Regions from separate parts of the Bartonella sp. HY761 genome, predicted to be linked through region 1. Evidence: predicted binding sites of a transcription regulator. Region 1 holds the regulator's gene; the other holds the start of a gene.
The links. Region 1 encodes HrcA, which represses chaperone genes, less so after heat shock. Its sites were predicted from a motif close to GTTAGCACTCNCNNNNNGNGAGTGCTAAC; they were not measured.
Positions count from the first base shown of each region.

Region 2: groES (co-chaperone GroES) is a predicted target of HrcA. The motif match lies at 14,458-14,486, and genes of this name have one in related genera.

Region 1 is NZ_CP104887.1:73,056-89,100, forward strand. Features, by position in the region: gene N6A79_RS00270 (substrate-binding domain-containing protein) at 1-856, opposite strand, end outside; gene hrcA (heat-inducible transcriptional repressor HrcA) at 1,604-2,674, opposite strand; gene rph (ribonuclease PH) at 3,061-3,783, shown strand; gene rdgB (RdgB/HAM1 family non-canonical purine NTP pyrophosphatase) at 3,801-4,445, shown strand; gene hemW (radical SAM family heme chaperone HemW) at 4,445-5,590, shown strand; gene N6A79_RS00295 (hypothetical protein) at 5,625-6,206, shown strand; gene N6A79_RS00300 (hypothetical protein) at 6,133-6,624, shown strand; gene N6A79_RS00305 (hypothetical protein) at 6,653-7,651, shown strand; gene N6A79_RS00310 (hypothetical protein) at 7,821-8,678, shown strand; gene N6A79_RS00315 (hypothetical protein) at 8,709-9,734, shown strand; gene N6A79_RS00320 (hypothetical protein) at 9,798-10,814, shown strand; gene N6A79_RS00325 (hypothetical protein) at 10,872-11,906, shown strand; gene N6A79_RS00330 (hypothetical protein) at 12,244-12,891, shown strand; gene N6A79_RS00335 (YdcH family protein) at 13,007-13,177, opposite strand; gene N6A79_RS00340 (YdcH family protein) at 13,485-13,691, shown strand; gene purE (5-(carboxyamino)imidazole ribonucleotide mutase) at 13,771-14,268, shown strand; gene N6A79_RS00350 (5-(carboxyamino)imidazole ribonucleotide synthase) at 14,271-15,344, shown strand; gene ykgO (type B 50S ribosomal protein L36) at 15,651-15,776, shown strand.
Region 2 is NZ_CP104887.1:2,369,178-2,385,222, reverse strand. Features, by position in the region: gene N6A79_RS10365 (DUF4139 domain-containing protein) at 15-1,121, shown strand; gene hydA (dihydropyrimidinase) at 1,206-2,663, opposite strand; gene N6A79_RS10355 (Zn-dependent hydrolase) at 2,734-3,981, opposite strand; gene N6A79_RS10350 (NADP-dependent malic enzyme) at 4,181-6,475, opposite strand; gene N6A79_RS10345 (Lrp/AsnC ligand binding domain-containing protein) at 6,710-6,946, opposite strand; gene N6A79_RS10340 (DUF930 domain-containing protein) at 7,380-7,736, shown strand; gene N6A79_RS10335 (hypothetical protein) at 8,539-8,901, opposite strand; gene N6A79_RS10330 (alcohol dehydrogenase catalytic domain-containing protein) at 9,430-9,654, shown strand; gene N6A79_RS10325 (hypothetical protein) at 9,711-9,929, opposite strand; gene N6A79_RS10320 (hypothetical protein) at 9,939-10,160, shown strand; one part of gene N6A79_RS10315 (IS5 family transposase) at 10,212-10,636, opposite strand; one part of gene N6A79_RS10315 (IS5 family transposase) at 10,636-10,969, opposite strand; gene N6A79_RS10310 (hypothetical protein) at 11,253-11,678, opposite strand; gene N6A79_RS10305 (hypothetical protein) at 11,675-12,115, opposite strand; gene N6A79_RS10300 (LacI family DNA-binding transcriptional regulator) at 12,165-13,184, opposite strand; gene N6A79_RS10295 (HlyU family transcriptional regulator) at 13,604-13,885, shown strand; gene N6A79_RS10290 (DUF2293 domain-containing protein) at 13,940-14,254, shown strand; gene groES (co-chaperone GroES) at 14,547-14,843, shown strand; gene groL (chaperonin GroEL) at 14,919-16,045, shown strand, end outside.

The DNA.
Region 1 (16,045 bases):
ACACCATACGGGCAAGAGCTACCATGCCATAGCCGGCATCTTTGGGATTCCATAAAAAGCCTTCTCTAATCACGCCAGTCATGATCATTTGTTGCGCTTGTGAGGGAATGACCGTACCAACAATGGCGATTTTCTTTTGTAGCTTCTTTTGGCGGATAACATTACCAGCACCAATAGGCCCATTTGAACCCATTGAAAGAATGCCTTTTAAATTTGGATAGGTTTGGATAACGGCTTGGGTAACTTTAGCGGCTTCATCAATGCGATCAGCGCCGGGAAACCTATCTGCTGCCAACTTCATTTTAGGATAATTCGCTTTTTGATAAGCAATAGCTGCGTCAGCCCATTGATTATGGCCGGTTGTGGTGAGAGTGCCTACATAAACAACATACTCACCTTCTTCACCCATTTCGCGGGCAAGGGCCTTCATTTGCGCTTCACCAAATGACTTGGCGCTCATCAATTCAAGATCCCAAGTTTTGTTTTTTTGTGTGTCACCTTCTTGGGTAATAACAGCAATACCAGCATCACGCGCGCGTTGGATTGCTTGAGCGGTCACATTTACATCAAGGGGTATAAGACCGATAACATCAACTTTTTTAGCAACCAAATCATCAATTAATTTGACCTGTTGGGCAGGATCAGCCTGTGCAGGTCCAACCATTGAGGCATGGATATTAAATTCCTTCCCGCCTTCTTGTAGGCCTTGGTTCAAAATATTAAACCACGGAATGCCGGCTTCTTTGACAACAACAACCATGGTTTTTGTTTCTGATGCCAGTGCTACTGAGGAAGTGCCGATAATGCCAGCAAGTGTGATGCTGGTGAGTAATTTAAGTATTGTTCTCCGATTCATAACCTATCTCCCAATATGGCTTTTGAAAGTGAGATTTGCAAAGCAGGTATCGCACCTCCATACGTATAAACTTTCTTAACTTTACAAAATTACAATTATAAGGAAAGTAGAAATATGTCAAGAAGGACAGGAGGATAATGCTGTTTTGTAAGGGGTTTGATATTAGCTTTTGTAAATAATATATTGACGATTGAAAATTAATTACAATCAGATCTATCTGAATTTAAACTATTTTTAGTTTTTGATAGTGATATTGCTATTTATCAAAAGTATTTTCAGATTGTCTAAAGTTTCTATTATAACGATAAAGTTCTTAATGAAAAAGGCGAGTTCCAAGTTGAAGTACAATACTCCTGAGCAATATGGTATTGCTCACTTTACCGACCCAGAGTGTTGTCATGACATCTTATTCGCATGGGGGGTGAAGAAAGATCACAAATTCAGTATTTGCATATTTGGGGTTGTAATCTGAATGTGATTGCAAAACATCTGTCTAATCATCGTTTAATTATTGGCCCCAAGATTAATCGCAACCGCCTGCCCCATGGTGGTTATTCCTCGCTTGTTGCGCAAGGGCGCTATTTGCATCAATGCAAAAGGTTGCACCTTCTAGAAAAAAACAGCCCCTTGAAAATTTTCGTCTCGGCGGCTCTTCTTGCATTTAATCCTTAGGTTCTTACAAAAATTTACTCATACCATTTCGTTCAAATTAATATGTCCTGCCGCTAATTGTTTTTGTTGGCTAACTTAACGCAATAAGCGTGAGACAAGTTGTGCAGTATAATCAACCATCGGCACGATACGCGCATAATTAAGTCGTGTTGGGCCAATAACGCCTAAAGCACCAATGACCTTTTCATTGCTATCACGAAAAGGCGCAACCACCACCGATGAACCTGATAGGGAAAATAATTTATTTTCAGAGCCGATAAAAATACGCACGCCCGATGCTTCCTCGGCAAGGTCAAGCAATTGCACCATGCCATCGCGGGTTTCCAAATCATCAAACAAATTGCGTAAACGCTCGATATCTTCCTTGGCGTGAATATCTTCTAATAAATTTGCGCGGCCGCGCACAATAAGGCGCGCTGGCATATCAGCACTGACGCCGCCCCAAACGGCAAGGCCATTATCGACCAATTGTTGGGAAAGCGTATCGAGATTGGCACGTGTTTCATCACGTTCACGGGCAATATCATCACGCACTTCGTTTAAGCTTCGTCCCTTAATGTGGGCATTAAGGTAATTACTGGCTTCCGCTAATTGTGAATGGGTAACGCCTTCTGGCAATTCTACAATACGGTTTTCAACTTCGCCATTTTGATTAACCAGTACAACTAAAGCGCGGCGCGGATCAAGGCGCACAAATTCAATATGCTTTAATGATCCATCGGATTTAGTTGCTAAAACAAGCCCCGCACCGCGCGATAAACCAGAAAGTACTTGGCTTGCCTCGGTTAAAAATTGTTCAACTGACTGGCTGGAACCCGCAGCATGCACTTGCTCTTCAATCTGTTTGCGTTCATTAGCCGGTAAATCACCAACTTCCATAAAAGCATCAACAAAAAAACGTAAGCCAAGTTCGGTTGGCATGCGACCGGCGGAAATATGCGGCGCATAAATAAGACCCGATTGTTCCAAATCGCTCATAACATTGCGAATAGTAGCAGGCGATAAAGACGATGTTAAATTGCGGGATAAATTACGTGAGCCTACCGGTTCGCCATCGGTTAAATAGCTTTCAACAATGCGGCGAAAAATCTCGCGAGAGCGCTCATCCATTTCACCCAATCCCATTGTATCAAAAACCGATGACATGATATTAAACCTAAAACCTTTTTGTTCGCTTTAAGCGCGGTTAAAAGCAGCGCATAAATACATTGCTTTATATATAGCTATTTTAAAATATAGGATCAATAATTATAAATTATTGATAGAGTCATGTATTTATAAAAAGCAAAAGCAAACGATTACAATTGTCCACACCAATATAGTCAATTCATGATAAAAATTGAAAAAAAAATCAAAATACGTATTTGTTTATTTAATTTCAAAGTCTAATAGTTTAAACGTGAAAATCTGCTTTTGGTATTTTATGAAAGCAGCTACATCTTATATTGTCCCTGTGCCCGTTGAAAGATCAAGTTCTTAAGAATTGCATCTTTTAATATCTTTCGTGGCATAAAATTAGAAAGGCCTTTTACATGCGTCATTCCAACCGTTCCAATGATCAAATGCGACCAATTTCTTTTGAACGGGGGGTCAATAAGCACGCTGAAGGCTCATGTTTGGTTAAATTTGGCGATACCCATGTTTTATGTACGGCAAGCTTGGAAGAGCGCGTTCCTGGTTGGATGCGCAATACAGGTAAAGGTTGGATAACAGCTGAATATGGCATGTTGCCACGTTCAACCAACGACCGTATGCGCCGTGAAGCGTCATCAGGTAAGCAAGGTGGTCGCACGCTTGAAATTCAGCGTCTTATTGGCCGCTCATTGCGCGCTGTTGTTGATTTGCAAGCCTTGGGTGAAATGCAAATTACCGTTGATTGCGATGTATTGCAGGCTGATGGCGGCACTCGTACCGCTGCTATTACTGGTGGCTTTATCGCACTTTATGATTGTTTTGCTTTGATGGAAAAACGCCAGATCGTTCGCGTTGAGCGCGTATTGAAAGATCATGTTGCGGCGATTAGCTGTGGTATTATTGGCGGCGAGCCAATGATTGATCTTGATTATAATGAAGATTCAACTGCTGGAACAGATGCCAATTTTGTTATGACTGGCAAGGGCGGTATTGTTGAAATTCAAGGCACTGCTGAAGGTGAGCCTTTCTCACAAGACCAGTTCGACAGTCTTTTAAAGCTTGCCCGTAATGGCATCAACCAATTGGTTGAATTGCAAAAACAGGCAATTGCTAAAGTTTAAAAATGTGTGGCTTAAAAATGCGTACATTAGATACAAAAGACATTATTGTTGCCACGCATAATGCGGGCAAGGTAAAGGAAATTGCCGAGCTTATTGGCCCATTTGGCTTTCATACCAAATCAGCCGGTGAGCTTGGTTTGCCTGAGCCTGTTGAGACAGGCACTACTTTTGAGCAAAATGCCTATATCAAAGCATTTGCTGCCGCAAAAGCAACTGGCTTGCCAGCCTTGTCGGATGATTCTGGTTTAGAAGTTGATAGCCTTAATAAAGAGCCGGGTGTTTATACGGCTGATTGGGCTATTCAAGCCGATGGTAGCCGTGATTTTGCTAATGCTATGCAAAAGGTGGAAACTGCCTTGCAAGAAAAAAGCGCAGTGCGTGATGAGCAGCGTCATGGCCGCTTTGTTAGTGTACTTTGCCTTGCTTGGCCTGATGGTCATGCTGAATATTTCCGTGGGGAAATTGAAGGCATAATTGTTTGGCCACCGCGCGGTGATCAAGGTTTTGGCTATGATCCAATTTTTCAGCCCGAAGGTTTTGATACCACTTTTGGTGAAATGTCGGCCACCCAAAAACACGGTTGGAAAAAGGGTGATAGTGAAGCGCTATCACACCGCGCCCGTGCCTTTAAGCTTTTTGCTGAAAATATGCTGGAAGATTAATGCGTGAGCCTTTTGGCATTTATATCCATTGGCCGTTTTGCGCGGCCAAATGCCCCTATTGCGATTTTAATAGCCATGTACGGATGCGCGGTATTGATGAGCCGCGCTTTCGTGCGGCTTTTTCGCGTGAAATGGCAATATTGCGCGAGCGTATTGGCCATAAAATCATTACCAGTATTTTTCTTGGTGGCGGCACGCCATCCTTAATGGAGCCGCAAACCGTTGCCCATTTATTAAATGAAGTTGCCCGCCATTGGACAATTGAAAATGGCGCAGAAATTACGATGGAAGCCAATCCCTCAAGTGTCGAGGCAGATCGTTTCCGTGCTTATAAAAGCGCTGGGGTTAACCGTTTATCGCTTGGTGTGCAAGCGCTTGATGATGCAGAGCTAAAACGTCTTGGTCGTATTCATGATGTTAAACAAGCCATTTATGCAATTGGCCTCGCGCGTGATATTTTTCCGCGCCTGTCTTTTGACCTTATCTATGCTCGTCCCAATCAAACACCGCAATCATGGGAGAGTGAGTTAAATCAAGCAATTGACCTTGCTGCCGATCATTTATCGCTTTATCAATTAACTATTGAAGAAGGCACTGCCTTTCAGCGCCTTTATGAAGCAGGAAAATTAAAACTGCCAGAGCCTGAAGATGCGGCATTGCTTTATGACATTACCCAAAATGTCACGGCCAAGCGTGGTTTGCCCGCTTATGAAATATCCAATCATGCGGTGCCGGGAGCTGAATCGCAGCATAATTTACTTTATTGGCGCTATCAGCAATATTTAGGCATTGGCCCTGGTGCGCATGGTCGTTTTATTGAAGGTGATAAGCGCACGGTTACAATAACCGAAAAACTGCCAGAAAAATGGTGCGATTTGGTTGAAGAAAAAGGCCACGGTATTATTGAGGAAGAATATTTAACCAAAGATAATCAAGCCGATGAAATGCTGCTTATGGGGCTTCGCCTTTATGAGGGGCTAGATATCCATTCGCTTGAAACCTTGCGCGGAAAGCCGCTTGATAATAAGGTGATGGCTGAATTACAAGAATATGGCCTTATTGAAATGGTTGGCAATAACCGCTTACGCGCTAGCGAAAAGGGACGCATTTTGCTTGACCATATTATCGGAAAGCTTGCCGCTTAAACGATTCAAAAAATCAAAATAAGGGTGATGGTCAATGAGTGAAATACAAGGGAATATTTTACCTATAGAGTTACCCGCAAAAAGAATTCAACTGGTTTATCTTACCAATTGGGGTATTGTTTTAGCCGTTTTACCTTGGACGTTGTTTTTTTTGTTAATGTTTGTTATAGGGCTTTTGTGGGCTAATTATCACCCTATGAAACACTTATGGAATGATTGGGTTGTTTCTAGAAATTATGAAACCATTCCTAATGCTTATGCTGATTATTCTTGTTGGGATAACGGAGGGGGTCCAAGATACACAACTTGCGGCGTTACATATTATGTAAATATTTACTCACTTAAACAAAAGCTCAATATTAGGTTTGAGAATTATCCTTATAGCTGGTTTAATTTTTTAACACCGGATGATTTGGTTTTAGAGGGACAATCACCAATGATCCGTAGTGTTTATAACCTCAATAGAACAACGTTTCTTTTTGGCGTTGAGACGATTAAAATACGTTTATTAAGCTTTCTTGCTTGGCAAATACTTACTATTTTTGATTCTCGTTGCTTGGTTTTTCGGCTTGTATTTTTACTGGCGTATATATTATTGGCGCAGTGTTGCCAATGATGTATGTTTAAAAGCAGTAAAAGTTGTTGACGTAACGCAGAACAGACGAAAAGAAATATTATATCATTATTATGGCTTAAGCCCATCAATACTTGCTATGAATATGCGGACTTTACCCTCCTCTTCAACTGGTATTTTAATAAATCGTGCTGCTTTTAATACTTCATTTACTTCTTTTAAAAAAGATAAACAGCCCTTCTATTTAGATAAAGAGCAAACAATTGCTGTTGCGATTGAAGCAAAGCAAGCAGGTGGCGGTTACATACTTGATCATGATTTAACTTGGCTAAAACTATCGCCACAAGACAAACAAAAACTTGTTGCAAATATTAAAGCCTATCAGCAATGGATTGCACAACACCCTGAAAAATTGCAACAATTAAGTGAGGCAATCGACGCAAAGCCAAAAAATAGATAAATGCTTAAAAAGCAAGGGCGGCAAAGTAATGAGTGAGCTAAAAGACAATAGTTTAGATATAGAATTGCCGGTTAAAAAAATTCGGCTCACCTATCGAAGCAATTTAGGAATTATACTTGTTTTAACTTTTTGGACTTTGTTTTGGACGCTTTTTACTTTTTTTGTTCTTGGAGTTAGTTCGATTCATCCAATAAAACGCTTATGGAATGATTGGGTTATTTCCAAAAATTATGAATTTATTCCAGATGCTTATGCTAGATATGAATGTTACAATTATGGTGGAACGCCTGAATATATAAATTGTAAAGTTACATTTAATGCTGGTGAGGGTTATAAGGAAGAAAAATTAAATTACTTCCATGAAGAGTACCCTTATAGTTGGTATGTTTTTCTATTGCCGGATAATTTAGAATTACATGGCTTATCTCCAATGGTTCGCAGTGTTGATAGTCCAAGTAGAACCAGTTTTTTATTTGGTATTGAAACAGTAAAAATACGTTTTTTAAGTCTGTTGATAACAAAAGCGTTTCAATTTACATTTATAGCCGTATGGTTTTATGGGCTTTATATATGGTGGAAAATTTACTATTGGCGGCGATTTCCCAATAATGTGCAGCTTAAAGCTGTCAAAATTGCTTCGATTTATGTGGCTGAAGGTAAGGGAAAAGTTTACCACTTTTTTGGCTTAAGCCCATCTATTGCTGCTAGCGGTATAAGATATTTGCCTTCATCGGTTACGATTGTTATGCCAAACCCTATGCGGCATGCCTTGGCTGCAACCCAATTGCGTAACGGGTTAGAGCCTATATTTTTAGATAAAGAACAAACCATTGGTGTTGCCATTGAAGCGCAGCAAGCTGGTAGCGGCTATCTGCTGGATTATAATTTGACCTATCTTGTTTTATCAAAAAAGGACAAGGAAAAGCTCATTACCAATATTAAAGCCTATCAACAATGGATTGCACAGCACCCTGAAAAATTGCAACAATTAAGTGAGGCAATCGACGCAAAGCCAAAAAATAGATAAATGCTTAAAAAGCAAGGGCGGCAAAGTAATAAGTGAACTACAAGGTAATAGTTTGGATATTGAACTACCGGTAAAAAAAATACGGTTTACCTATCTGAGTAATTTGGGACTTATACTGGTTTTAACTTTTTGGACTTTGCTTTTTTCTCTTTTTTTTATAGGGCCTGTTTTGATAGGTAGTTATTATCCAATAAAGCGTTTATGGAATGATTGGGTTATTTCAAACACTTATGAAGTCATTCCAAATAGAGATGCCCAATATAGCTGTTATGAACATAAGAAGTCGTTAAATTATTATAATTGTGAAGTAACATTCAATGTCAATAATCGTTTTGAAAAAGAAGAATTAAATTTTAGAGTTGAACAGTATCCTTATAGTTGGCACAGTTTTTTAACGCCCGATGACTTAGTATTAAATGGCTTGTCACCTATGGTGCGCAGTGTGGATGATCCAAGCAGAACCAGTTTTTTATTTGGTATTGAAACAATAAAAATACGACTTTTAAATTTAATATTTACAAAATTGTTCCAGCTTACATTTGTAGCGGTTTGTTTTTATGGGCTTTATGTATGGTGGGACATTTATTATTGGCGACGCTTTCCTAATAATGTGCAGCTTAAAGCTGTAAAAATTGCTTCTATTTATGTGGCTAAGGGTAAAGGGAAAGTTTACTATTTTTTTGGTTTAAGCCCTTCTATTGCCGAAATGAGCTTTCGATACGTGCCTTCATCGGTTACGATTGTTATGCCAAACCCTATGCGGCACGCCTTGGCTGCAACGCAATTGCGCAGCGGGTTAGAGCCTATATTTTTAGATAAAGAGCGGACTATTGGCGTTGCCATTGAAGCGCAGCAAGCTGGTAGCGGCTATCTGCTGGATTATAATTTGACCTATCTTGTTTTATCAAAGAAAGACAAGGAAAAGCTCATTACCAATATTAAAGCCTATCAACAATGGCTGGCTCAACATCCTGAAAAATTGCAACAAATAAGTGCAGCTATCGACGCCAAACCAAAAACTCGATAAATATCTATAGTAATTAGGGTGACAGTTGCAATGAGTGAAATACAAAATAATACTGTTGATATAGAGTTACCTAAAAAGAGAATTAGGTTAAAATACGCAACGAATTGGATCATTATATTAGTATTGTCTTTTTGGACGCTTTTTACTGCGTTAGCAATATGGTTTTTAATTTTTGAGGGTAGTTACGCTGGCATTAAACGCTTATGGAATGATTGGCGTGTTTCGCAGAATTACGAAATAATTCCAGATAGCTATGCTAGATATCAATGTTGGGATGATGTCGGTAATGCAGGTGACATAAAAAATTGTAGTGTGATATTTAATTTAGGTCAGCGCAATGAACAAAAATTAAATTACCGCAGAGAACATAATCCTTATAGTTGGTATCAATTTTTAACTCCCGATAACCTTTTTTTATCCGGCGATTCACCAATGATAAAAAGTGTTAATGACCCAACTAAAGTATCTTTTATTTTTGGTGTTGAGACTATAAAAATAAGGTTTTTAACTTTTCTAGGTCAAAAACTTGTTTGGGGTATAATATTATCTGTTTTCCTTTGGGGGCTATATATTTGGTGGCGGGTTTTATATTGGCGCAGTGTGCCTAATGATGTCCGATTAAAAGTCGTCAAAATTGTTGGATATCACGATAGATGGCTTGGTAGAGTTTACTCATATTATGGTTTGACAAAAGCTGAAGTGCTTGAGGCTTTAAAAATAAACCCGACACCTAACACTTGGGTTTTTACAAAGCCACTACGCACGCAGTTATCGAATAATCCGATAAGAAAAAGTCAAAAACCCATTTTTTTAAGTAAAGAACAAAAATTTGGGTTAGCTATTGAAGCCAAGCAAGCGGGTGGTGGGTTTTTTCTTGACCATAATCTAACGCGGCTTGCTTTATCCAAACAGGATAAAGCAAAATTACAGACCAACATTAAAACCTATCAGACGTGGATTGCCCAGCACCCTGAAGAATTGCAGAAATTTGATGCTTATATTGAAAATATGCCAGAAACTGAGCAGGATAAAATCTATAACCCACCTAAACAATGAGTGACTTTAAGTTATCTTATATATTGGGGCAATAAATAGTTAGAATATAAAAGCGACGAACTGATGAGTGAGCTACAAGATAATAGTTTAGATATAGAGCTACCGGTTAAAGAAATTCGTTTGAAATATCCCGGTACTTGGTTTTTTACCGGCATAGCAATATTTTGGACTGTATTTTTTGGCGGGACTTTTTTAGCTATTGTCGTATTTAGTGGGTATCTTCCTCTCAAGCATATTTGGACAGATTGGGTCATTTCTCAAAATTATGAGGTCGTTCCGGAATTACAGGCTGATTATGGATGTAGGCAAAGTAATTATCATCTTATTAAATGTGGTTTTAGCTTTGAAAAAGATGGAATTTTAGTAGAGAAGTATAAAGGTAAATTTGATTATTATCCATTTACTTTATATGATTTTCTAACTCCTGATAATTTTGCCCTACAGGGCAAATCTGCTGTTGTAAGAAGTGTCAATGATCCTAATAAAATTACGATTCAAGTTGGCATTGATACGTTAAAAACACGTTTAGCCGCTGTTATGGCCATTTTTATTTTTATGGGTAGCATGGCTTTACTTGGCTTGTGGGGGGCAAGTGTCTGGTGCCGGTTTTGTTATCATCGGCTTACGCGAAATAAGGTACATATTTGTGCGGTCAAAATTGATAGGGTTGATAAACGTTGGGGCGGTACATTTTATTACCTTTATGGTTTAAAGCGCGATGGTTACAGCGATGTTTTGACAATTGTACCCAATTCTTTAGCTCTGGCTTTAACATATAAAGCACGAAATGCTGGGCCTTTTACTCTCATAAAAAGGCGCCAAGAGCCTATTTTTTTGAATGAAGAACACACAATTGGTGTTGCCATTCAACCGCAGGGTAATGGCGGCGGCCTTTTATTAGATTATAATTTAACACAGCTTGCTTTATCAAAGGAAAATAAAAATAAGCTGCTTAATAATATAAAAGCCTATCAGCAATGGATTGCACAGCACCCTAAAAAATTGCGACAAATAAGCGATTTCATAGATCAGGAACCAGAGACAAAAATCCAAAAAGTATTTAATCCACCTAAAGATTAATAAGTATTAATATATTTTGTGCAGCATATATATTTTGGGTTATTAAGTAACTGTATTTTGAAAAGCGACAAACTGATGAGTGAGCTACAAGATAATAGTTTAGATATAGAGCTACCGGTGAAAGAAATTCGTTTAAAATATCTTGGCACTTGGTTTTTCACCGGCATAGCAATATTTTGGACTGTTTTTTTTGGTGGCGGTTTTTTATTTACTATTGTCTTTGCCAGTTATCTTCCTCTCAAGCATATTTGGACAGATTGGGTAATTTCACAAAATTATGAGGTCGTTCCGGAATTACAGGCCAATTATAGATGTTGGGAGGGTAATTATCATCTTATTGAATGTGGTTTTAGCTTTGAAAAAGATGGAATTTTAGTAGAGAAGAGTAAAGGTAAATTTGATGGCTACCCATTTACTTTATATGATTTTCTAATTCCTGATGATTTTGCCCTACGCGGAAAATCTGCTGTTGTAAGAAGTGTCAATGATCCTAATAAAATTACGATTCAAGTTGGCATTGATACATTAAAAACACGTTTAGTTGCTTTTCTGGCCATTTATATATTTATGGGTAGCATGGCGTTACTTGGCTTGTGGGGGGCAAGTGTCTGGTGTCGGTTTTGTTATCATCGGCTTACGCGAAATAAGGTACATATTTGTGCGGTCAAAATTGATAGACGTGTTAAACATTGGCGTGGCACATTTTATTACCTTTATGGTTTAAAGCGCGATGGTTACAGTGATGTATTGAAAATCGTCCCCAATTCTTTAGATTTGGCTTTAACATATAAAGCACGAAATGCTGGGCCTTTTACTCTCATAAAAAGGCGCCAAGAGCCTATTTTTTTGGATGAAGAACACACAATTGGTGTTGCCATTCAACCGCAGGGTAATGGCGGCGGCCTTTTATTAGATTATAATTTAACACAGCTTGCTTTATCAAAGGAAAATAAAAATAAGCTGCTTAATAATATAAAGGCCTATCAGCGATGGATTGCACAGCACCCTAAAAAATTGCAACAAATAAGCGATTTCATAGATCAGGAGCCTGATACAAAAATCCAAAAAGTATTTAATCCGCCTAAAAATTAGGATTTCGTGTTTTTTGTAGATGATCATCTTTATAAGATAACGATTTTGAGATGAAATATTACTTGTTAATCATCAATAAGTTATATCATACGCTGCCGATAGGCATTCTCATCGTAATTAATTGGTAGCACCTTGTGATTGTACTTTGTGATATTTTAGAAAAATGAGCAGGAATGAGTATTGGTTTGATTATAACTTAATTGATTTTAGGTTTAGCATGAAATACATATTATTATAGAGTAATTATAAATAAAATTTGAGTAAACATATACAATCCAATTGCATATATTAAAATATTTTATATAAATATCTTTTTTATAAATTGGAAACCTATCCTATGCAAAACCGTGATTTGGAAGAAAATGACTTTACGCTACAAGAAATTATAGCTTTAAAGAATATTGCACGCCAAGCAAATGAAGTGCGTCCTATTCGGCACGGGCGTGTTATTGTTCCAATTATCGCTATATTTTCAGGCCTTATTTTTCTAACCATTTCAATTGGAATATTTATAATTATGTTTTATATAGATGAACCTCTTGAGGATAACGCTAAATATGGCTTTGCTGGCTTTTCTATATTTCTTTTTCTTATAAGTATCGTTGTTTTATTTAAAGGTTTTAGAAATATGTTGGGTAAGGGTAAGCCGGTTATTACCTTAACCCCTGAAGGTTTTATTTTGCCAAGGGGCAATAAATTTATTCCTTGGAATTTACTCGTAAACCTTAATATGACAACCTTTAGTTTCATGTCACACATTATAGAATTTAAGATTGCAAAAACACTTGAAGATAAACAACGTTTTTTGGAGAAAAAACCAAAAATAACAGGAACTTTATTTGATAAATCAATCTATAGAGTCGCCGTAACCGCTTTGGGTTTTGAAGGCTTATCATCGGGTAAAATGATGCATTTAATGGAAACCTATATAGAAGCTGATGCCGCCCGAAAACAATTAGATGCGCTAAATATTATCTATAACTAATAATGTTCATATATTTTGAACTATAAAATAAGAGCGCTTCTTTGATCGTATTAAACCAAGGGCGCTCAAATATTTATATTATCAGAAATAATTTCGATTTATTGATAAAAATGTTTTAAGCTTCACTGCGCAGAGCTTCAATTTCATCTTTGATTAAGAGTTTTTTGCGCTTTAAATCAGCGACCACAAGGTCATCAACGGATGGAGCATTACTAGCTGTCTTAATTTCAGCCTCTAAAGCATCATGTTTTTTTTCTAATGCTTCAAGATGTGCAGATATGGTCATTATAGTACCTCCATTTTGTTGAACTCTTTAAATACTATGTTGCAATAAATAATTATTGCTTACCCTTTAGATTTATGGATTTTTAAATTTTGATCAAGGGGGATGTGCATTAAAATTTATTTATTTATCTTTTTTTGCAAATATTGCCTTGATTGCTAAAAGCATGTTTTGATTGCCTGTAAAATTGTGCTAACATGCGCGCGAAAACATGGTGACCGGTTATTGCGAAAAATGCTTATTGGCTATCATTTAATTGAAATTTAAGTAATGCCACCTTTAACAGTCGCTTTTAAAAAGCAGGAAAAAAATGGCCTCTGAACAAGAACAAGTTGAAGTGAAGCTCGCTGTTGCCCGTTTAAAACAAGATCATGCTGATTTTGATGCTGCAATAAATGCGATGAGCGCACAAGGTTGCGATCCGCTGCAAATCCAACGTATAAAAAAGAAGAAATTGGCAATTAAGGATCAATTGCAAAAACTGGAAGACCAGATCATTCCTGATATTATTGCATGATGCAATTAAATAGATTGCAACCCAACTTTAAACTTCTTGCTTATTCCATCCCTAACAACGCATAAAGAGGAAATTGTCGATGTCAGAGGTCAATGCAGATATTGCCATTATCATGGGTAGCCAATCAGATTGGGATACAATGCGCCACGCAGCCGATACGCTTGACGCGCTTGATATTTCCTATGAGGCCCGCATTGTATCCGCCCATCGCACACCAGATCGTCTGGTTTCTTTTGCCAAGGGCGCAAAGGGGGCGGGCTTTAAAGCGGTTATTGCTGGTGCTGGCGGTGCTGCGCATTTGCCCGGCATGACAGCAGCAATCACCCCCTTACCGGTTTTTGGTGTGCCAGTGCAGTCAAAAGCATTGTCAGGACAAGATTCGCTTTTATCGATCGTGCAAATGCCTGCTGGCATTCCAGTTGGTACTCTTGCTATTGGTAAGGCTGGCGCCGTAAATGCAGCACTTTTATGTGCTGCTATGCTGGCAGTTTATGATGAGGATCTTGCTAACCGTCTTGATGTTTGGCGTGCCAGTCAAACCGCCAGCGTTGCTGAATTTCCGGTAGATGAGGTGTGAGGATGAAAAAACTACAACTCGGCGACACTATTGGTATTATTGGCGGTGGACAACTTGGGCGCATGTTAGCAATGGCAGCAGCGCGCCTTGGTTTCAAAACCATTATTCTTGATCCACAAAGCGATTGCCCTGCAGCGCAATGTGCCAATGATGTGATTATTGGCTCCTTTGATGATGAAGTTGAATTAAATCGTCTTGGTGAATTATGCGATATCATTACTTATGAATTTGAAAATGTTCCGGTGGCAGCCATTGATAAATTGGCGCAAAATCATACCATAGCACCGCACCCAGCTGCGCTTGAAATTGCTCAAGATCGGTTTTTGGAAAAAAAATATCTCAATGAATGTGCAATCACTACTGCACCTTGGCGCCCTGTCGATGATCTTTCTTCACTTTTGGCGGCAATTGCTGCTTGCGGGGGAAAGGGCATTTTAAAAACCCGCCGTTTTGGTTATGACGGTAAGGGGCAAGTACGGATCTCCAGTGAAGATGAAAAAGAAGCTGAGAGCGCTTTGGCAGATATTGGTAATCAACCGGCCATTTTTGAAGGTTTTGTTGATTTTAGCCGCGAAATTTCAGTCGTTGCGGCGCGTTCGCAAGATGGCAAGGTGGCATTTTTCGACATTCCTGAAAATCGTCATAACGATGGCATTTTACGCCGTTCTACTATTCCGGCGATTATTTCTGATGACACAGCCAATCAAGCCCGCCAATATGTTGAGACTTTGCTCCATGCGCTAAATTATGTTGGCGTTATAGCGGTTGAGTTTTTTGTGTTGGCGGATGGTCGTTTGATTGCCAATGAATTTGCACCGCGTGTTCATAATTCCGGCCACTGGACCGAGGCTGCCTGCGTCATATCGCAGTTTGAGCAACATATCCGCGCCATTGCTGGCTTGCCGTTAGGCGACCCAAAGCGCCATAGCGATTGTGTGATGGAAAACCTTATTGGCAATGATGTAGAGCGTCTTCCACAATTATTGAGTGAGCCGGATGTTTTAATTAACCTTTATGGTAAAAGCGAAGTTCGTGAAGGGCGCAAAATGGGGCATTTTACGCGGCTTGTTTCTTGATATTTGAAACGAGCTTGCCCAAATTTCTAAAGCCAATGTCTTAAGTCATTAGGCGGCTCTCTTGATTGCTAAATCATTGAATTGATTCTCAACAGCAACCAACGAGGGTTAAAACGGTATGAGCAAATTTGTATTATCGGCAAAAATGCTGTTTATTAAAGCAAATGCCTCGTAAAAACAAAATCTTTACGGGGAAAGGCTTGACAAATAGGCACTTTACAGTTTATCAGACAGCAGATTTTAAGAGTCCCCTATTGGGGCTTTTGTGTTATGCCCGGCGACGGGTTGCAAAAAACGGTGATTGATATGAAGATTAAGAATTCGCTTAAAGCGCTTATGGCCCGTCACCGCGACAACCGTATGGTTCGCCGCAAGGGTCGTATTTACATCATTAATAAGACTGCACCACGCTTTAAAGCCCGTCAGGGTTAATTGTGTGGCTGGTCAATATCATTTAGATATTGGTTAGACCAGCAAGCATTTTAATTATCATGGCCTGCTCTTTGAGTGGGCCATTTTAGTTTTAATGGGACAGAATTAGCCTTATTATCAATTGCTTTTTGGCTTTTAATAAAATGCTTATTGCAACATTATATTTGTTGTAAATAGCATGATGAGCATGAATAAAAGGCCTAATAGGCTTATTTTTTTGCCATGCCCTACCTATATATTATTGCATAATTTTATTTTGCATCGGTTGT
Region 2 (16,045 bases), 1.1 Mb from region 1:
ATGTTGGCAAAGAAGTGACAATCGTCATGCGCAATAGTGCTGGCGATGAGTATGAAGAAAAGGCAACTATTCTTTCCAATAATTCTGGTCTTGTTTTACAATATTGTGACCGTATTGAAATTGGTTTACCCAAATATGCGCGAATAAAATTTGACGCATTGCCACAAAATTTACGCGATCGCCCAACCTTAGCAACCGATATTATGTGTAGCAAAGCTGGTACGCGGCAAGTGGAAATTTCTTATCTTTCAAGCGGCTTTAGTTGGATTGCCGATTATGTTGCCGAGCTTAACCAACAAGAAAATTGCATTTCCCTTAAAGGTTGGGTCACGCTTACCAATAATAGCGGCACAGATTATCATGATGCTACGGTTAAACTTGTTGCGGGGAAAATCAATATTGTAAAATTAGACTGGATGGTAACACAATCTGGTGTACTTTACGACGGCGCGGGAACAGGTAAGGCATTCTCTGGACACGAAAGTTTATTTGACTATCATCTTTACACGTTACCTTATTCAACGACACTTAAAAATAAACAGGTAAAGCAGATTGCCTTAATGGCCGCTTATGATATCCCAGTTCAAAAATTCTATAAAGCCGAACCACATCTATTTGGCTCGTATTTAACGAGTAATACGAATTCCAATAATGAAGGTGAGCCTTTTAATGTTAATGTCTATTTTTCATTTTTCAATGATAAACAGTCTAATTTAGGTGTGCCATTGCCTAAAGGTATTTTACGCGCTTATAAGCCGGACAAGCAGGGAGATCCACAGCTTATTGGCGAAGATTCTATTAAGCATACAGCAGAAAATGAGTGGGTATCCTTTACACCAGGTAACCCTTTTGACGTTAATGTATATGGTAAGGTCACAGATGCCAAAAAGGTAGGTTTGGGTGATAGCCCATCCTATGAAAAGACTAGCTTAATAACAGTTAAAAATGCCAAGGATGAAGCCATCGTAGTGGATGTTCGTATTTTCTTTCCAAAAGAGTGGCAAATTTTGGAAGAAGATATTGTCCATGAAAAACTAAATGCAAATTATGCACGTTGGAAAGTCAATGTAGAGGCTAAAGGACAAACTGTATTTACCTATAAGGTGCGCTCTAAAGATTAATGATTTTCTCCAATCTACAATGCAGGAGTATTTATTGGTTTTATTTCAACAAAATACTCTTGCGTCGTGCAGTCAAGGCTCTATTTATATCCCAGTCGTTATTGGTAGCGCGTTGCGTTTTACAAGCTGAGGCGTTGCTAATTCTTTCCACTTGGAAAGTGCTTCATTCGCCACATTCCATGGTTGGCGTTCAATAAACTTGCCATCCCCAGCTTGCGCTATAACTTCGCCATTGTCATAAGCAATTTTGCCGCGCGTTAGCACAGTTTTTGGCAAGCCTACAACTTCCATTCCTTCAAATACGCTATAATCGATGGCTGAATTTTGTTGCTTAGCTGAATAGGTCTTTTTGGCTTCTGGGTCCCATATGACAAGATCAGCATCAGCACCTTCGATAATTGCACCCTTTTGCGGATAAATATTTAAAATTTTTGCAATATTGGTAGAGGTAACTGCAACAAATTCATTCATCGTTAAGCGCCCAGTGCGCACCCCATGGGTCCAAAGCAAGGCAAGCCGCTCCTCCAATCCGCCAGTACCATTGGGAATGGCAGTAAAATCATTTAACCCACGGCGTTTTTGCTCTGTTGTAAATGCGCAGTGATCTGTTGCAACCACTTGTAGCGAACCTGCAGTTAAACCCGCCCAAAGGCTGTTTTGATGTTCCTTGTTGCGAAAGGGTGGAGACATCACGCGCCTTGCTGCATGATCCCAGTCCTTATCCATATATTCACTTTCATCTAAGGTAAGGTGTTGGATTAGTGGTTCGCCGTAAACTCGCATGCCCTTTTGCCTTGCCCGCCGGATTGCTTCATGGCTTTCTTCGCATGATACATGTACCACATAAAGTGGAACGCCAACTTGGTCAGCTATCATAATCGCCCGATTAGTTGCTTCTCCCTCAACTTCAGGGGGTCTTGACCATGCATGGGCTTCAGGGCCAACTTTACCTTCTTTGGTCAACTTTTGTTGTAGTTGCGCTATGATGTCGCCGTTTTCAGCATGGACTAGGGTCAAGGCTCCCAATTCCGCGCAGCGTGAAAATGAAGCAAACATCTCATCATCATTGACCATGATTGAGCCCTTATAGGCCATGAAATGCTTGAAGGTGTTAACGCCGCGCTTAACCACTTCATGCATTTCATTAAATATTTGCTCATTCCAACCGGTAATTGCCATATGAAATGAATAATCACAACGTGCTTTACCGGCCTTTTGAAACCAAGATTGTAAGCCGCCAAGTAGGCTACCATTTTCATCGGGTAGGGCAAAGTCAACAACCATGGTGGTGCCACCTGCTATTGCCGCCTTAGTACCAGTGTCAAAGTCATCGGCAGAATGGGTTCCCATGAAGGGAAATTCTAAATGTGTATGGGGATCAATGCCACCGGGAATGATATAGCAACCTTTGGCATCTATAATACGATCGCCTTGTAAATTATCACCGATTGCCGCGATTTTTTGGTCTTTGATTAAAATATCAGCCTTATAGCTACGATCTGCCGTAACGATAATACCGTTTTTTATAAGCTGTGTTGTCATGCTCACCTCCCAGTTTTCACAACGATTAACACATTTTCAAGAGCACCTTTAAATGATCTCCCACATAATTTTATTCAATAATTTCTGCTGTTGCTAATACGGCGTTCAACAATACATCGCTACCAGATTTTGCCCATTGCGGCGTAATCGTTTCATCTTCATTATGGCTTAATCCATCAACACAAGGACACATAATCATTGCGCTTGGAGCAACATGGCTAATCCAGCATGCATCATGGCCTGCGCCAGATACGATATCACAATAGGAATAACCTAGTTGTTTTGCAGCGGAGCGCACTTTGTCAACGCAGGTCTTATCAAAGGTTACTGGATCAAAACCGCCTACTTCTTGCCAACTAAACTCCAAACCCAAATCCGTGGCAATTTTTTTACCCTCAAGAATGAGAGCATCAACCATAGCCTGAATTATTGTTTTATCAGGATGGCGAAAATCGATGGTAAAAACGGCTTTACCAGGAATAATATTGCGTGAATTAGGATAGATATTGGCCATGCCAACTGCGCCCACCGCATGGGGAGGGTAGCGCCAAGCAATATCATTGACACGGTCTAAAATGCGCGCCATGCCAAGGCCTGCATCAATGCGCTTGACCATTGGTGTTGATCCTGTATGAGCTTCTTTGCCTAAAAGGGTAATTTCAATCCATTTTAAACCTTGGCCGTGAGTAACAACGCCAATATCAATTGCTTCATCTTCTAAAATCGGACCTTGCTCGATGTGAAGTTCATAATAGGCTTTAATTGGATGTTTTCCGCAAGGCTCATCACCAACAAAACCAATGCGCTCTAACTCAAGGCCGAATTTTTTACCTTCACTATCGGTTTGTTGTTTTGCCCAGCTTTCCTCAATTACACCGGCAAAAACACCTGAAGCAACCATAGCAGGTGCAAAACGTGCACCTTCTTCATTGGTCCAATTGGCAATTTCGATAGGGTGGCGCGTTTTTATGCCAAGATCACGAATGGTGCGGATAACTTCCAAACCTGCTAATACCCCTAAAACACCATCATATTTGCCGCCGGTTGGTTGTGTATCAAGATGGCTACCCATGACAACCGGTGGGAGATGATTTTCAGTGCCATCAAGGCGGGCAAACATATTGCCCATAGTATCAATTTTCATGGTAAGGCCAGCATCCTTACACCATTTGGTAAATAACAACCGCCCCTCGCGGTCTTCATCGGTAAGAGTTTGGCGATTATTACCGCCCTTTATACCGGGGCCAATTAAGGCCATTTCCATTAAACTGTCCCAAAGTCTTTCACCATTTACCCGATGATTATCGCCAACAAGCATTTTTTGCCCCTTTATTTATTGTAGCATCGAAGATGATTGGGGCAATTATTGCTTGATAAAAAGCGTTGTGTCAAACATTGAATTGCAATCCACTATGGTGGAATATTTGGTTTTTGCGGCGCATAAAAAATGCCCCGTTTTTCAACGAGGCTTTTTTATAGTTTTAATTTTGGATGCTAGTTTATCAGCATATCCATTTTTAACGAACTGCACCATAGGCTGCAAGTGCGGCCATATTTAAAATTTCGCTGTCTTTTGCACCTAAAGGCACAATTTGCACTGATTTTTCAAGACCTACTAGAATAGGGCCAATAATGGTGGCTCCTCCTAATTCTTGCAGCATTTTGCTAGCAATTGATGCCGAGTGATAGCCAGGCATAATAAGGACGTTAGCTGGTGCCTTAAAACCCATAAATGGATATTGTTCCATAAGCTTGGGATTTAATGCGACATCGGCACTCATCTCGCCATCAAATTCAAAGTCAACCTTGCGTTCTTTTAAAATCGCCACAGCTTCTTGAATGCGCTGGGCGCCTTCGCCTTTCATGTGACCAAAGGTTGAAAAAGCAAGGAATGCAACGCGTGGTGTATAGCCCATGCGGCTAGCCAAATGCGCTGACTGTTCTGCAATATCGGCAAGGGCGGTCGCGTCCGGATGTTCATGCACTGCTGTATCGCTAATAAATACGGTGCGACCGCGACAAAGCGCAATGGAAACGCCCATTAATCTTGCATTTTCTTTAACCGAAATTACCCGGCGCACATCAGAAAAAGCAGTTTCATAATTGCGGGTTACGCCAGTTACCATGGCATCTGCATCGCCCATGGCGACCATGGTTGCAGCAAAGAAATTACGGTCATTATTAATAAAGCGGTGGCAATCGCGTCTTAACCAACCTTGTCGCTGTAAACGCTGATAGATAAAATCGGCATAGTCGTCGCGTCGGGCATTAGATGACGCATTGGCAATGGTAACGCCTTCACGATCAAGATCAATACCGGCCTGCTTTGCTGTTTCATGAATTTTTTCTTCACGCCCAACCAATACTGCACTACCTAACTTTTGATTAACGTAGGAAAGCGCCGCCCGCATGACTTGTTCTTCTTCACCCTCGGCAAAGACCATGCGCTGAGGTTCATTGCGCACACGCTTATAAATATCACCCATGGTGGATGCAATTGGATCACGGCGAGCTGCTAATTCATTTGCATAAGCGTCCAAATCTTCAATTGGTTTACGCGCAACGCCGCTTTCCATCGCCGCTTTTGCAACAGCTACAGGAATTGCGGCAAGAAGACGTGGATCAAAAGGCACAGGAATAATATAGTTGGGGCCAAAACGTGGACGATTGCCCTGATAGGCAGCGGCAACATCATCTGGCACTTCTTCACGAGCAAGATTTGCTAAAGCGTAAGCTGCTGCTTCTTTCATTTTATCGTTAATAGTTGACGCACGCACGTCAAGAGCACCACGGAACATGTAAGGGAAACAAAGAACATTGTTAACCTGATTTGGATAGTCAGAGCGACCCGTTGCAACAATAGCATCGGAGCGAATTGCCGCCACTTCTTCTGGGGTAATTTCAGGATCAGGATTGGCCATCGCAAAAATAATTGGATTGGCTGCCATTGATTTGACCATATCGGCAGTAAGGGCGCCCTTGGCAGAAACACCAAAGAACACATCGGCATCTTTTACCGCATCAGCAAGGCTACGAGCATCAGTTTTCACAGCATGAGCCGATTTCCACTGGTTCATATTTTCTTGGCGGCCCTCATAGACAACGCCTTTGGTGTCACAAAGAGTAATGTTTTCAGAAGCAAAGCCGACAGCCTTTGCAAGTTCAATACAGGCAATGCCAGCAGAACCGGCGCCATTACAAACAAGCTTGGTTGTTTTCATATCACGCTTGGTTAAATAAAGCGCGTTAATAAGGCCGGCAACGGCGATAATTGCTGTTCCATGCTGGTCGTCATGAAAAACAGGAATGTCCATCATTTCACGCAAACGGCTTTCAATAATAAAGCAATCTGGCGCTTTAATATCTTCAAGATTAATGCCGCCAAAGCTTGGGCCTAAATAGCGTACAGAATTAATAAAGGCCTCAATATCAGTTGTATCAACTTCCAAATCAATAGAGTCGACATCAGCAAAACGCTTAAATAATACCGCCTTACCTTCCATGACCGGCTTTGAAGCTAATGCACCAAGATTACCAAGCCCTAAAATAGCGGTGCCATTAGAAATAACTGCAACAAGATTGCCCTTTGCCGTATAGTCATAGGCGGCAGCAGGATTTTTGGCAATAACCTCAACTGGAACCGCAACGCCTGGCGAATAGGCTAATGACAAATCACGCTGAGTTGCCATTGGCTTGGTTGGAATAATTTCTAACTTACCAGGGCGGCCTTCAAAGTGATAATTGAGGGCTTCTTGATCGCTTACGGCTTTTGATGATTTTTGTTCTTTGGTAAGGCCACTATTGGGTGCCATGGATATATCTTTCATTTAAAATTTCACACACAATTAGCATATTATCCGACACAATGCCGTAATAGCTTTAATTTTTTTCAATCAGCCCTTTTAAAGCTTTTAGATAAAAAGACAAGAAATGTTTAAAACTGTTTGTGATGATGTGCAATAAACTTCGCACACTTTATGTTTGAAGCGACGCAAAGTCTCATATGCGATAATATTCATTGATTAACTTACCAATGAAAATGAATTTTAAAAAGCTGTAAACGTCATGGTGGTCAATGAACGTACAATACCTGGGATATCTAAAACATTCTCACTAAGGAATTTACCAATATCCTTGTCTTCTGCTACATAAATTTTGAGAAGAAGATCAAATTCACCACTGGTAGAATAAAGTTCAGAAACAATTTCTCTTGTATAGAGTATATCGGCAACCTCGTAGGTTTTGCCAGGTACACATTGCAGTTGCATGAAAATCGGCTTCATAATTTATCCTCAACTATTGGGTTTATTCCCTATCTTATTAAAGTGGTATTAAGCTTTTGTTAACTCGTAATTGCGAAAATTTCCAAAATAATGAAATTGTCTTATGATTATAGTGATGGGCAACATGTTGTGATCTTATTTTAGGTTTTTAAGATATAAAGTTTCATCAAGAATTTCGTTAAGATTTGAAGGTTAAAAAGGATGCGGTGTTGAAATATGCATCGATTCATCGCCTTTGGTTTTCAAAGTCAAAAATTTAATAGGGTTTATAAGAATGCGAGCCAATAGGAAAAATGCTATCATAGAGGATAGTTTTCCCATAAATAAAAAATCCATAATGCAGCAAATATTTTCTGCATCTGGTTTGTCGGTACATTTTTTAAAATACTATTATTTTTATCGAAAAATAGCTCTATCATTAGTGGCTATAGTAATGCTTACTTTGATAAATAATGCTCATGCATTAACCGCTTCAGAGATAATGCAGCTTAATAAACTTGACCCGCAAACACGCATTGAACAACGTTGCGATATCGAAGCTATGAGCCGCCTTGGTAAGGAAAAGCGTTGGCGACCTGACAAGGTTTTGGCTTATGCATTTTCAGATCCTGTTATGAGTGCACATACAGTGAAAGCTAAAGGTGCGGCCTTCAGATCGAACGGCAATTGGTATCGTTTATCCTATATTTGCAAGACCCAAGATGATTTTGTAACCATTAATACTTTTGAGTATAAGATAGGAGATCTTGTGCCGCGTAAGGATTGGGATAAGCATTATTTGGTTCCATAGCGCTTTATAAAATTAAAGTGCTGGTATTCTTACCTGAAAAAATTTTAACATGATTTTTTATGCTTTAATATTTAAATATTATTTTAAATTGCAACTTATAAATGACTTTTTGAGAGAAATTTTAATTTTTTTGTAATTAAATATTGAATTTTTTGTAAGAAATACTTGCTATATATAAAATATAGAAAATTGATTTTATAGAGAGGATGGATATTATGATATTTTAATATCATAATATATTAAAATTTCAGATAAAATTTGAAGATCTTCTAACCCTCCTTTGCTTTAATTATGTCATTAAATAAACAAAAATAGTGTAAATGTCATATTAAGTATATATTAATATGCAAATTTTATATATATCTATTATTAAGTGGAAGTTGTATATTTCTATATTTTAATTTTGATATGCAGCATATCAAAAATTTATATAAGTATTCAGGTGTTGCAGAGATAAAAATCTGCAATAGCAAGGTGTCTGGCTTATCGCCCCCCGCTTGAAGCTGGATACCTTGCTCCTCGTTTTACTTAACCAATTTAATTCAAAATACGTGGATTAGATTTGGTGGTAAAATGGCTACTAGTTCTTAAGCACAGGAACAGCACAGGATATTTGGCATTGTTACCCCGAACAGCTAGATATCCTGTTGGTTCATGTACAATATCAACCGGTTATTTATCAAGTTTCATGTGTGCCTTGTTCTAGCATGTTGTGCAATTTTCTTTGCAACTTTAAATGTTTTACAAATTCCATCGATTAAATAGAGGTAATATACCTTGCACTATTGGAAGTAATCAAAACTCAGCTTTTTAATGCAGTGCTTTCATTTTTAGCGGCGCAAAGAGCATCATATTCACTCAACACCGATGATAGTTCATTTTCTAAAACTATTTTTGATTGCTCACTAATATAATCAGCTAAATCCTGCGGTATTCCTGAATAGGTTATATAGCCAACCGTTGCACGAATTGCTTCAAATATATTTTTTACGGTTGTTTCACGTGCTGTGGGTGATGCATCCTGTGCCAGAAGCATAATAAAAAGTGTTTTACTGATGGCTGAGTGTACATTAATTTGGCATTGTTGATAAATAGAGTTTTGACGAAGTACTTCAATTTTTTCGTCTAGAAGCCTTAATTTAGTCGATAGTTCTGAATTAAGCATGTGCATATCCATTATAAATCCCCGTTATATATAATAAATATCGAATAATAATTGGTGTTTAAATACATTACAAGTATATTTATAACCTTTATTCAATATTATTGAATTATTAAAATTATCTTTATTATTATATTATAATAATTTACTATTTTTATTTGTTTCATTGAGTGATATTTCACCAATATGAAAAATACATTCTTATGAAATTTTTACGGCATGTTTAAACTGATAAGGGGGCAATGGTGGTGTTATTATCCTTATGAGAAAAACTAATCTATGCCCCAATTTTTCAAGCTATAAATAAACAGGGCCAAGGTTAATTCACGTGATGATAGGTTATATTCAACCTTTGGCGATACTTGTGCTTATTTTCTAATTTTCATTATCTTGAAAGGAAAATCAATCAGAATAATGAAAGGGTAAGAAAAATGAGCATGAGTGCTTATAGGAAACCAAAAGACATTCAGGCTGATGATAGTCTCTTAGTTTAGAAAGTACTACCCTGCAGGCAAAGGGCACGATTTTTGGGTGGAAATGAAGGCGGTTGCAGTTAATCCCGTTGATGTTGAGCTACTAGCAAATACTATTCCCAAAGAAGGTTATCGCGTACTTGGCTTTGATGCAGCGCGTAGGGTCAAAGCTGTCGGTGACGGTGTAACTTTATTTAAGGAAGATGATGAGGTTTTTATGCTAGCGCGATTGATCGTAATGGTATTAACGCGCAATTTCATTTGGTCGATGAACGTATCGTAGGCCATACGCCAACAAGCTTAAGCTTTGCCGAAGCCGCGGCACTACTTTGACTGTTATCACTGCATGAGAAGCGCTGTTTGATCGATTGCAAATTCAAAAGGCAAGATATCGGGTAATAAAAATATTCTTATTATTGGCGGTGCCGGTGATGTTGGTTGTAGGGCAATACAATGGACGCATGCTTTAAGCAATTTAACCGTGATTGCAACCTCTTCAAGAGATGAAAGCCGCGCTTCGATACACCAAATGGGGCAGATTACATTATTAATCATCATGAAGATTTGGTGTCTCAGCTTAAAAGATTGGCCATAGATGAAGTTGGTTATGTATTATCCACCAATGCAACAGAACAATATTTATCGCAGTTACCATTGATAATGGCGCCGCAAAGCCATCTTGTGCTAATCGATGATCCTCAATCCCTGGATGTGCGCAGTTTTAAAGCAAAATCTATCGCAGTTCATTGGGAACTTATGTTTTCGCGCTCATTATTAAAAAAAACATGACAGGGTGCAGCAGCATTTATTGTTAAATAAAATTACTAGGCTCAGGACTCATTAATTAAGATAGAATATTACGGTTGCGGCGATGCATATAGCCGAGAAGAAGGTGTGTGCACATCGGTCATAGCGTGTCGCGATGCGCCGCCAGTCTTTTAGCTTGGCAAAGAGGTTTTCGATTATGTGACGCAACCGATAAGTTTGCCTGTCATAAACTATCTCGGTGGTTCTGCCCTTTCTGGGCGGAATGCAAGCCTTTATTTTTTTGTCAAGCAATGCCTGCCGGAACCAGTCAGCATCGTACCCCCGGTCTGCAATGAGTTCCTTGGCATCTGGCAGATGCGCTAGCAAAAGAGCGGCTCCTTTGTAGTCACTCATCTGCCCTTCAGTTAGTAGCAGACATATTGGCTTTCCATCTTGATCGCAGACCGTGTGCAGCTTTGAATTCAAGCCGCCTTTCGTGCGCCCGATACGGCGGGGAATATCCCCTTTTTTAACAGGCTGGCAGCCGTGCGATGCGCCTTGAGGTGTGTGGCGTCAATCATGATGCGTTGAGGTTTTGGGCCCTGTCCGGCCAGCATTGCGAAGATGCGGTCAAATACACCCAACCTGCTCCAGCGGATAAAGCGATTATAGAGCGTTTTATGCGGACCATAACCGAGGGGCGCATCTTTCCATTGCAGACCATGTTTGATGACATAGACAATGCCGCTGATAAAGCGCCTGTCATCGACACGAGCAACCCCATGAGACAGTGGAAAACAGGGCGATATTCGCGCCATCTGCTCTTCGCTCAATAAAAACAAATCACTCATTAGTTTCACCTCCACAAAACCAATGAATCACAAATCAACAAAAAAAGGAATCCAAAAAATTAATAGGTCCTGACCCTAGATTGATAAGGGTGAAATTAGAACAACGCTCACTTAGTTATTGTCACCAATCAATGTGCATAATTTGAAAGAAGCGTATTCTCGGCTTGAGGCTAGTAATGTGACGGGAAGATTAGTCATTGAAAACTGGCAATAATAGTTTGGCTAAAAAATGCCTTTTTATTTTTGACTATTTAGAATCTTGGATAATTTTAAAAAAATTCAATTACCGCAAAGAGCCAGCACATAAATTAGGCTTTAAGAAGAAGTAACTAAGGTGATATTCCATGGAATTATGGTCAATCCAACCTGAATCTGCATTCATGGCAAGGTCATCCTTGTTAATATAAAAATAGACTTTATTTTGATAAAATCGGATCAACGTAAAGCCGATGAATTCAGCATCAAGTACAATTCCTGTCTGGTCTTTAACAATTGCTTTAGCGAAAAAATCGTCATGGAGATTAATCGTTATAGAAATATCTGCGTCATTGTTAGAAAAATGAATGAACAGTGCCGCGCCATTTGGTGTAAAAAATTTGTCAAAAGCTAAAAGATTGCTAACGTTTTTATTCAAAATATCATGCTTGGCAAGTTGCGGATCAAAGGGAAGATTGAGATCAAATAAGATGTCAAAATCATTGCTCATCATGTACTTAATCCAGTCATTTTGGTGTTATAGCTTGCAAGATTCAGTCGCGACTTGATTGTAAGATTAATCAAATCGCATTCTATAACGCTTATTTGCTCATCTTTAACATTATTGTTAGCGCGATGAATTCCTTCAAAAAATAGTGCTTTGTCCTTATAAATCTCAATATATTTAATATAATTCATCCAAATGGAAGCTTGAACTCCTCTTACTGTTGTAATGGATAAACTAACATCATCAAACATCGGCGCTATACACATTGATAGTTCACGCAACCTATTTGAAAAGGTTAAATCAATAAAGAAAATATCACTATCAAATTCAGCTCGCGAATAGACTGCATCTTTAAAATAAGCACAATGGTTCAGTAAAAATTCCTTATTTTTCACCGCTATATCAGCATTCCAAAGATCAAATTTTAATAAAAATTCTTCCATTAAATTTCCTTTTTGAAATGTCCCATACAGCAATGAGATATATCGATAATTAGCGCGGCTTAACCTTACCCGTTGATTGGCGTATATGGAGTTCAGGCTTTATCAGCTCATGTCCGTCAAGTACTTCCTTGCCATTTAGAAGATCAAGCAGCGCAAGAGCCGCACGTCTGCCAACTTCGCGTTGACCGTTCCAAACAGTGGTAAGGGCAGGGGTTGCAATGGCAGCTTCTTCCAAGTCATCATAGCCGGTAACAGAAATATCTTCACCAACTTGCAATCCAGCCCGGGCAATGCCATTCATTAGTCCAATGGCAACAAGGTCATTCCAACAAACAGCAGCAGTTGGTTTATCCTTCAGGGCTAAGAATTGTGGGGCTGCTTCAAAGCCTGCTTGTTTGGTGCGTGGTCCAGAAATACGCCATTCGGGCTTTGCTTCAAGCCCTGCTTTTTGCATGGCATTGAGATAACCTTGGTAGCGATCACGCCCAGTAGAGGTGAAATCTGTGCCACCAATCATAGCAATTTTTTCGTGCCCTAAAGAAATTAAATGGTTGGTTGCAAGGGCAATGCCAAATGTGTCATCACCCGTAAAAACCGGTGCTTCAATGCCATCAATACGGCGCGCAACAAAAACCATTGGCAATCCGTTTTCTTGGGCAATGAGGATGTCTTTTAAAGGAGTACCAATTGCCGGAGACATTATAACGCCATCAGCACCTAATTGCAGCAATGTTTCAATAAAGTTGCGTTGCTTTTCTACTTGGTCATAATGGTTGGAAAGAATAAAGGTTTGCCCTGAGCGGTCAAGCTCGGTTTCGATGGAGCGTAAGATTTCAGCGAAAAACGGATTCATAATGTCATGCACAACAACGCCGATAATTCCAGAGCGGGAGGTGCGCAAACTTGCAGCCCGGCGGTTGTAAATATAGCCAATATCTCGAGCAAAGGTTTTGATGCGATTGCGCGTTTCTTCGGCAACCAAAGGGCTATCGCGTAGGGCAAGTGATACGGTCGCCGTTGAAACGTCAAGAGCTTCTGCAATGGTAGATAGTTTGATTTTTTGCGCCACCGATTAATCCTCCACTTAAAATCGTATGATATGTTTATTATTAGCTATACTGGATTTTACAATGAGTTCTAGTCCAAATCGTTCGCAATTCGTTTATTGTATTGAGTGTTAAGTGTTTTCTTACCAATGTTGCGAGATGTTTTTATGATGCAGCATATTAATGTGCTGATTTTGCCGATTAAGCCATTTTGATAATTTTACATGATTAATAATGATGGCGAATAACATACGTGGTTTTAAATAGTGGGTGAAAAATCGCTTTATAATTGTCACAATAATGGTTATGCCTAAGTTGTGAATTGGGATATTGGATGAAAGAGGGCTTTGTGAACTATCGAAAATGCCCCAATAATATGCTAATTTATAATTATGTGTGAAAACATCTAAAGCAGGTTATCAAGGCGAAGACGGAGCAGACTATGTCATTTTTTAAAAAACTTTTTGGCGGCGGCGATAAAACTCCTAAGGAAATCTCCTCGGATCCAATTGACTATAATGGTTTTACAATCAAAGCCACGCCTTTTGCTGCCGATGGTCAGTATCAATCTTGCGGTGTTATTAGCAAAACTATTAATGGTGAAGTGTGCGAGCATCGTTTTATCCGCGCTGATAAATTTGCAAGTACCGATGTGGCGTTTGATATGATTACAATTAAAGCCCGTCAAATTATTGATGAGCAAGGCGATAATTTGTTTAAATAAATAGATTATTGTATCAATATCTTTGTGTCGATTTTGATAGGTGGATATCAACAAATGACAACAAAAAGAAACGAGACGCATAGCAAAATTTTAACTGAGCTTTTCCCCGCGATTCCCTTTATTGATGCAGAGGCGATAAAAGAGGCTGTAACGGCTAAGCATTTGCGCAAATTTCCTCCTTCAATCGCTATTTGGTTGGCTGCCATTGCCTATATCCGCCATAATTATACAGATTATGACCAATTGCGTGATGATGGCTATGATCGTGATAGTGCATTGCATTTTGTGCGCGATAGTATCAATGAAACTTTGACGATATGGCGTTCAAGCCGCTATTTAGAAGATGATGAAGAACAACAGCTTATCTAAACTTATTGTGATATAGCTCATTTAAAAAAGTTTCTTTAGTCACATCACTGACATATTACATGCCTATATTTTATTCTTAGGCATGATGCTTAGATGTGAATCTATCTAAATGACCATAATATGTGTTTGGTACATAAAAAAATAAAAAATATTTTTGCTCATTCCTTGACAAATGCCTTTTCAATTTTTATCTCTAATGCATCGTTAGCACTCTCAACTATCGAGTGCTAACAATAGAGGCATAAAGCCTTATTCAATTATTAGGTTAACATTTTTACTAAGGGTAAAAACCATGGCTACACCAAATTTCCGCCCGCTCCACGACCGTGTTGTGGTTCGCCGCGTTGAATCAGAAGAAAAGACTGCTGGTGGCATCATTATTCCTGATAGCGCCAAAGAAAAGCCACAAGAAGGCGAAGTTGTTGCTGTTGGCGCAGGCGTACGTGATGAAAACGGCAAGGTTGCAGCTCTTGATGTTAAGGCTGGCGATCGCGTTCTTTTCGGCAAATGGTCTGGCACTGAAGTCAAGCTTGGCGGCGAAGATCTTTTGATCATGAAAGAATCCGACATTATGGGTATTCTCGGCTAATCATTAGCTTTTGAGCCTGTACCTATCCGTCTATTTTTAAAAATTCGGGAAATTTCCCTAAAAGGAGTTAAATAAATGGCTGCTAAAGAAGTCAAATTTGGCCGTGAAGCACGTGAGCGCATGTTGCGCGGTGTTGATATCCTTGCCAATGCTGTTAAGGTAACACTTGGTCCAAAAGGCCGTAACGTTGTTATTGAAAAGTCATTTGGTGCACCACGCATCACTAAAGATGGTGTTTCAGTTGCTAAAGAAATCGAACTTGAAGATAAGTTTGAAAATATGGGCGCACAAATGGTGCGTGAAGTTGCTTCTAAAACCAACGATATCGCTGGTGATGGTACAACAACTGCAACCGTTCTTGCACAAGCTATCGTTCAAGAAGGCGCAAAAGCTGTTGCTGCCGGCATGAACCCAATGGATGTAAAGCGCGGTATTGATGCAGCTGTTGCTGAAGTTGTTGGCGTATTGCTTAAAAAAGCAAAGAAAATCAACACATCTGATGAAGTTGCTCAAGTTGGTACAATTTCAGCTAATGGTGAAGCAGAAATCGGCAAGATGATTGCTGAAGCTATGCAAAAAGTTGGCAATGAAGGCGTTATCACTGTTGAAGAAGCTAAAACTGCTGAAACAGAGCTTGAAGTTGTTGAAGGTATGCAGTTCGACCGCGGTTACCTTTCACCATATTTCGTCACCAATGCTGAAAAGATGGTGGCAGATCTTGATGATCCTTACATCCTTATCCATGAAAAGAAGCTTTCAAACTTGCAAGCTCTTCTTCCTGTTCTTGAAGCTATCGTTCAAACCGGTAAGCCACTTCTCATCATCGCTGAAGATGTAGAAGGTGAAGCATTGGCAACTCTCGTTGTTAACAAGCTTCGCGGTGGTTTGAAAATCGCTGCTGTTAAGGCTCCTGGCTTTGGCGATCGTCGTAAGGCAATGCTTGAAGATATCGCTGTTCTTACAGCAGGTCAGGTTATTTCTGAAGATATTGGCATCAAGCTTGAAAACGTAACCCTTGACATGCTTGGCCGTGCGAAGAAAGTTGCTATCACTAAAGAAACCACCACAATTGTTGATGGTGCTGGTGAAAAAGCTGAAATCAATGCACGCGTTAGCCAGATTAAGGCTCAGATCGAAGAAACAACTTCTGATTATGATCGTGAAAAACTTCAAGAACGTCTTGCTAAGCTTGCTGGTGGCGT